Variovorax paradoxus: one gene and its partner. The protein of the gene in region 2 binds, or shares a complex with, the protein of the main gene of each other region. Links are inferred from orthologs where the notes say so. Each region holds a gene or a part of one and is shown on either strand. Other genes may lie near its edges.

What was found.
Region 1: the proteins of xseB (region 2) and xseA are in contact, whole or in part, in a cryo-EM structure (PDB 8TXR), measured with the Escherichia coli proteins. The link is inferred for Variovorax paradoxus from one-to-one orthologs.

The regions. Positions count from the first base shown.
Region 1 is NZ_CP046622.1:3,183,328-3,186,559, forward strand. The notes cover bases 43-2,962. They hold xseA (exodeoxyribonuclease VII large subunit), read right to left. Parts: upstream 2,198-2,962; coding sequence 887-2,197; downstream 43-886. Other genes in these bases: GOQ09_RS14740 (DUF192 domain-containing protein), read left to right, coding at 43-184; GOQ09_RS14745 (superoxide dismutase), read right to left, coding at 255-836; GOQ09_RS14755 (MotA/TolQ/ExbB proton channel family protein), read left to right, coding at 2,511-2,962. Outside these bases: more of GOQ09_RS14740, read left to right, coding at 1-42; more of GOQ09_RS14755, read left to right, coding at 2,963-3,143; GOQ09_RS14760 (ExbD/TolR family protein), read left to right, coding at 3,205-3,232. UniProt on the Escherichia coli protein: Bidirectionally degrades single-stranded DNA into large acid-insoluble oligonucleotides, which are then degraded further into small acid-soluble oligonucleotides.
Region 2 is NZ_CP046622.1:1,717,878-1,721,024, reverse strand. The notes cover bases 220-3,054. They hold xseB (exodeoxyribonuclease VII small subunit), read right to left. Parts: upstream 1,853-3,054; coding sequence 1,586-1,852; downstream 220-1,585. Other genes in these bases: GOQ09_RS08005 (aromatic ring-hydroxylating oxygenase subunit alpha), read left to right, coding at 2,134-3,054; GOQ09_RS08015 (polyprenyl synthetase family protein), read right to left, coding at 675-1,589; dxs (1-deoxy-D-xylulose-5-phosphate synthase), read right to left, coding at 220-635. Also shown: more of dxs, read right to left, coding at 1-219; more of GOQ09_RS08005, read left to right, coding at 3,055-3,147. UniProt on the Escherichia coli protein: Bidirectionally degrades single-stranded DNA into large acid-insoluble oligonucleotides, which are then degraded further into small acid-soluble oligonucleotides.

The DNA of each region.
Region 1 (3,232 bases), 1.5 Mb from region 2 along the record:
CTTCGTGGCCGACGACGGCCGCATCGTCAACCTGGTCGACATGCAGCCCCTGACCGAGAACTCGCACTGTTCCGAAGAGCCCGTGCGCTACGTGCTTGAAATGAACCAGGGCTGGTTCGCCAAGAAAAACATCAAGAAAGGCGCCAAGCTGGGCGGCGAATTGTTTGCCGCTTCCAGGCGCTGAGCCAGGCCGCCTGCCCGGCTCATGAAAAAAGCCGACCCGAGGGTCGGCTTTTTTTGTTTGGAAACCCGCTTCAGCCGAAGTTCTTCGCCGCGAAGTCCCAGTTCACCAGCTTGGCCAGGAAGGTCTCGACGAACTTCGGGCGCAGGTTGCGGTAGTCGATGTAATAGGCGTGTTCCCACACGTCCACCGTCAGCACCGGCGTATCGCCCGTGGTCAGCGGCGTGCCGGCGGCGCCCATGTTCACGATGTCCACAGAACCGTCGGCCTTCTTCACCAGCCACGTCCAGCCCGAGCCGAAGTTGCCCACGGCCGACTTCACGAAGGCTTCCTTGAACGCGTCGTAGCTACCCCACTTGGCATCGATGGCCTTGGCCAGCGCGCCGCTGGGAGCACCGCCGCCCTGGGGCTTCATGCAGTTCCAGAAGAAGGTGTGGTTCCAGATCTGGGCAGCGTTGTTGTAGATGCCGCCGCTGGACTTCTTGACGATCTCCTCGAGGGTCATCGATTCGAACTCGGTGCCCTTTTGCAGGTTGTTCAGGTTCACCACGTAGGCGTTGTGGTGCTTGCCGTAGTGGTACTCGAGGGTTTCCTTCGAGTACTCGGGTGCCAGCGCGTCAAGCGCATATGGCAGGGGTGGGAGCACATGTTCCATGGTTTTTTCTCGTGGGTTGGTTGCGGGGAATAAAGGATTCTAGAAAGGAATTACGCACCCGGCGTCGGACGTGGTCCCGTCTCGCCGGGCGTGACGGTCAGGTCGACCGAACCATCGGCGAGCCGCGCAACCACGGCATCGCCGGCATTCAGTTTCTTGGCGCTGACGATGGCCCGGCCGTCGGGGCCGGTGAGCCATGCGTAGCCGCGCTGCAGCACCAGGGCTGGGTCGAGCAACCGAAGGCGCAAGGCCACGCGCTCGAGGCGCTCGCGTCGCTGCGCCAACGCGCGCTCGAGCTTCAACGGGAAATCGGCCGAAATGGAACGTGGCACATGGGCAAGACGCTCGGCTCTCGATCGCAATGCGTAGTGCAGCCGCTGGGCTTGGTGCGCCAATCGAAGCTGCTGGCGCGCCACGAGCGCCGAAGGCCGGCCGAGCCGCGCCGCCGCCTGGTCGAGCCGCTGGCCCAGCACGTCGAGACGCGCACCCACCGCATCGCCGAGGCGCTCTTCCAGCAGGTCGAGTGCACCGAGCCACATCGCCTGCGGAGCGCTGACGAGTTCCGCCGCCGCCGTGGGTGTGGGCGCGCGCAGATCGGCGCAAAAGTCGGCGATGGTGAAGTCGGTTTCGTGCCCCACGCCGCAGATCAGTGGCACCGGGCTCTGGACGATGGTGCGGGCCAGGGTTTCGTCGTTGAAGGCCCAGAGGTCTTCGATGGAGCCGCCGCCCCGCACCAGCAGGATCACGTCGACCGCCGGCTGCAATGAATAGAACGATTGCAGCGCACGAACGAGCTCCGCCGGCGCACCTGCGCCCTGCACCGCCGCCGGCGCCAGAACCACCGGAATGTGCGGAACGCGGCGCCGCAACGCCGTGACAACGTCGTGCAAAGCCGCTGCGCCGAGCGAGGTGACGAGGCCCACCGAGCGCGGCATGGTGGGCAGCGCCCGCTTGCGCGCGGCATCGAAAAGCCCCTCGGCTTCGAGCCGCGCCTTGCGCTGCAGGAACTGCTCGAACAATGCCCCCTGCCCCGCGCGCTGCAGGCTTTCGACCACCAGCTGCAGATCGCCGCGCGGCTCGTAGACCGCCAGGCGCCCACGCACCTCGACCTGGTCGCCGTCGCGCGGCGAAAAATCAAGCAGGCCGGCAGCCCGGCGGAACATCGCACAGCGCAACTGGCCGGACGCGTCCTTGAGCGCGAAGTAACAATGTCCACTTGAGGCGCGCGAAAAACCCGAGATTTCGCCGCGCACCGCGACCGGATTGAACCGCGCGTCGAGCGCATCGGCAACCGCGCGGCACAAAGCGCCGACAGCCCAGATCCGCGGACCCGGTGTGGCATTCGGTTCACGCAAGTTCACAAATCGCACAAGTGGCCGGCAGCCACTCTTCCACAGTGAGCGGCCACCCACCGGCGGTGAAACCCTGATACGAAACAGGCGCACGGTTTGTCGTGCAAGCTGTTGATTTCATTGAAGAAAGTGCTGCTCAAAATTCAATCGATCTAATGGAAGGCCCGTTCCATGCGGGTCCGGAGCTGTTGCGCATCGGGTTAGTCACAAAGTTATCCACAGAATCTGTGCGTCTCCGCTTACATGCAAACAAGCCGCGTGGCGGTTGTGGGCTCGGTGGATAATCGCCGCGCATTTGCAGTCTACGGGCCGGAGGATTTTCTTGTTTTCCATCATAGTTGCCGCGGGCTGGCCGATTTGGCCATTGCTCGCTTGTTCGGTCATCGCGCTCGCGCTGGTTATAGAACGTTTCACAAGTCTGAAGACCGTGAAGGTCCTTCCGCCCAAACTGCTCGACGAGGCGATGACCGTCTCTCACGGCGCGGTTCCCGGTCCGGACGTGGTGACCAAGCTCGAACGCAATTCGATGCTCGGCCAGGTGCTGGCCGCCGGGCTGCGCGCGCTCAACGCCAACCCGCGCTGCACCGAAGACGACCTGCGCGCAGCCATGGAAGCCTCGGGGCGTACCGTGGCGCATAAGCTGGAGCGCTACCTGCCCGCCCTGGCGACCATCGCGTCGGCGGCGCCGCTGCTCGGCCTCCTGGGCACGGTGATCGGCATGATCGAGATCTTCGGCTCGCAATCGCCCGGAAGCGGCGCGGTGGGTTCCGGCAACCCGGCGCAGCTGGCGCACGGTATTTCGATTGCGCTCTACAACACGGCCTTCGGCCTGATCGTGGCCATTCCGACGCTGATCTTCTGGCGCTATTTCCGCAGCCGCGTCGACGAATACCTGTTGAACCTCGAACTGTCGGGCGAGCGCTTTGCCCGCCACCTGAACGCGCTCCGGAAATGATGGCGCCCACGCTTGCCACTGCCGCGTCGTTCGACGGAGACCTCGCATGAGCCGCGGCCGCATGCATTTCCGCCACGGGGCGCGGGACG
Region 2 (3,147 bases):
GCGCGCAGCACGCTCTTGCCCACGTTCTTGGCTGCGGCGTAGAAGTTGCCACTCATCAGCTGCGCAAGGTAGCGGTTGAGCGCGCCGACCGGCGGGCTGATCGACATGTCGTTGTCGTTCAGGATCACCAGCAGCTTGCAGTCGCACACGCCGGCGTTGTTGAGCGCCTCGAAGGCCATGCCCGCGGTGAGCGCGCCGTCGCCGATGATGGCCACCGCATGGCGGTCTTCGCCCTTTTGCTTGGCGGCCATGGCCATGCCCAGCGCGGCCGAGATGCTGGTGGACGAGTGCGCGGTGCCGAAGGTGTCGTACTCGCTCTCGCTTCGCTGCGGAAAGCCCGAGATGCCGCCGATCTGCCGCAGCGTGGGCATGCGCTCGCGCCGGCCCGTGAGGATCTTGTGCGGATAGGTCTGGTGGCCCACGTCCCACACCAGCCGGTCGTGCGGCGTGTTGAACACATGGTGCAGCGCGACCGTGAGCTCCACCGTTCCCAGATTGGAACTCAGGTGCCCGCCGGTGCGCGAAACGTTGTCGAGCACGCAGGCGCGCACTTCGTCGGACAGCTGCTTGAGCTGGGCCCGGTCGAACTGGCGGATGGGCGAGGGATCGTGGAGCGTGGGAAGCAGCGGGGCCATGGGAGCGTCGTGGTTCTTCTTGTCCATCTGTTCAGCAGTTCATCGGTCGCGGTCGACGACCATGTGGGCCAGCGCGCGCAGTGCCGCGGTCTCGGCCAGGCCGCTGCGCTCGAGCGCAGCGAGCGATTCGGCAAGCAGCTGTTTTGCCTGCGCACGCGCGCCGTCGAGGCCCCACAGCGAGACATAAGTGGGCTTGTCCGCGGCCGCGTCCTTGCCGGCCGTCTTGCCGAGAGTTTCCGAATCGGCGGTCACGTCGAGAATGTCGTCCACCACCTGGAACGCCAGGCCGATGGCCGCGCCGTAGTCGCGCAGGGCGGCCAGTGCGGCGGGCGCCACGCTGGCAGCGCAGGCCGCACCCATTTCGACGCTGCCCTGCAGCAGCGCGCCGGTCTTCAGGCGGTGCATTTCACGCAACTGCGCTTCGTTCAGGGCCAAGCCCACGCTGGCAAGGTCGATCGCCTGCCCGCCGGCCATGCCCTGGCTGCCCGCGGCACGCGCAAGCAGGCGGCACAGCGTGGCCTGTGTGACTGCGGGAATCTCATCGCCTTCGGGCGTGAGCAGTTCGAAGGCCAGTGCCTGCAGGGCGTCGCCGGCCAGGAGTGCATCGGCCTCACCGAATTTCACGTGCACCGTCGGCTTGCCCCGCCGCAGCACGTCGTTGTCCATGCTCGGCAGGTCGTCGTGCACCAGCGAGTAGGCATGGATGAGTTCGGTGGCGCAGGCCGCGCGCAGCGCCGCAGCCGCATTGCCGCCCACTGCCTCGCTCGCGGCCAGCACCAGCAAAGGCCGCAGCCGCTTGCCGCCGTCGAGCACGGCATAGCGCATGGCATCGCCGAGCAGCACCGGTGCATCGACGCCGACCCAGCGCGACAGCGCGGCTTCGACACGCGCCAGATGCGGCTCGCTCCAGCCTGCCAGCCGGGCGGCGTCCCAATCGGCCACAGCGGCGCTCATTCGGCGGTCCAGGGCTTGAGGCTGCCCGCGTCCAGCACCTTGATCTGGTCTTCGACCGCCTGGAGCTTCTCGCGACAGAAGGCGAGCAGCGCGGCACCGCGCTGGTAGCTGCCAAGCAACTGGTCGAGCGGCAGTTGGCCCGACTCGAGCTCTGCAACCAATTGTTCCAACTCCTGGAGCCCGGCTTCGTAGCTGGCCGGCAGCGGCCCGGTGTCGGGCGTGGGCGCCGGGCTGGAGGCGGCGGAAGAAGGGACCTTGGGCATGCGAGAGGACAAGTATGAAATCGGGCATTTTAGGGCGGGGAACCGAATGGCCGCGGGTGCCCCCGGAGCGCCCGGCAAAGGGCGCACCGATGAGCGGACGGCGCGGTTCCGGATTCCCCGCAATGGCATACGAAAGGCTGCGGGCACCGCGGTGCCCCCTTGGGTACAATCGCGTGTTCCCCTGCCGGCCGCGCCGGCACAACTCTCGGGCCGTTGCCTTCCCAGACGGCGCCTTCCGTTTTTCTCTTTTTCTCCCTGTGGGGAGCTTGGTCAGGTCCTCCATGTCTGATTTAAGTCTTCAACTGCAGCAGGCCACGAGCCAACTTCCAGTTTCCGCGTACTTCGACGAGTCGCTTTACGCGCGCGAAATGCAAACGCTGTTCGCGCAGGGCCCGCGCTACGTGGGCCACCGCCTGGCGGTGCCAGAGCTCGGCGACTTCCACACGCTGCCGCAAGAGCACCAGGGCCGCGCGCTGGTGCACACGCCCAAGGGCGTGGAGCTCATTTCCAACGTGTGCCGCCACCGGCAGGCGCTCATCCTGCAAGGCCGCGGCCAGCTCGACAATCAGACCGGCGGCAACATCGTCTGCCCGCTGCACCGCTGGACCTACGCCGCAAGCGACCCGCGCACCACGGGCACGCTGATCGGCGCGCCGCATTTCGACCACGACCCCTGCCTCAACCTGCACAACTATCCGCTCACGGAGTGGAACGGCCTTTTGTTCGAGCGCGGCGCAAGCGGTGTGGGGCGCGACGTGGCGGCCGACATGGCCGATCTCGGCCCGCGCGCCGACCTGGACTTCACGGGCTATGCGCTCGACCGCGTCGAGCTGCACGAGTGCAACTACAACTGGAAGACCTTCATCGAGGTCTACCTGGAGGACTACCACGTCGGTCCGTTCCACCCGGGCCTCGGCAGCTTCGTGACCTGCGACGACCTGCGCTGGGAGTTCAACCGCAACTTTTCGGTGCAGACCGTGGGCGTGGCCAACCGGCTCGGCCGCGCGGGCAGCCCCATCTATCAAAAGTGGCAAGAGCAGCTGCTCAAGTACCGCGAGGGCAAGCCGCCGAAGTACGGAGCGATCTGGCTCACCTACTACCCGCACGTGATGGTCGAGTGGTATCCGCACGTGCTCACGGTGTCGACGCTGCACCCGGTGAGCCCCACCAAGACGCTCAACATGGTGGAGTTTTTCTACCCCGAGGAAATCGTCGCCTTCGAGCGCGAATTCGTCGAAGCGCAGCAGGCCGCTTACATGGAAACCTGCGTGGAAGACGACGAGATTGCCGAGCGC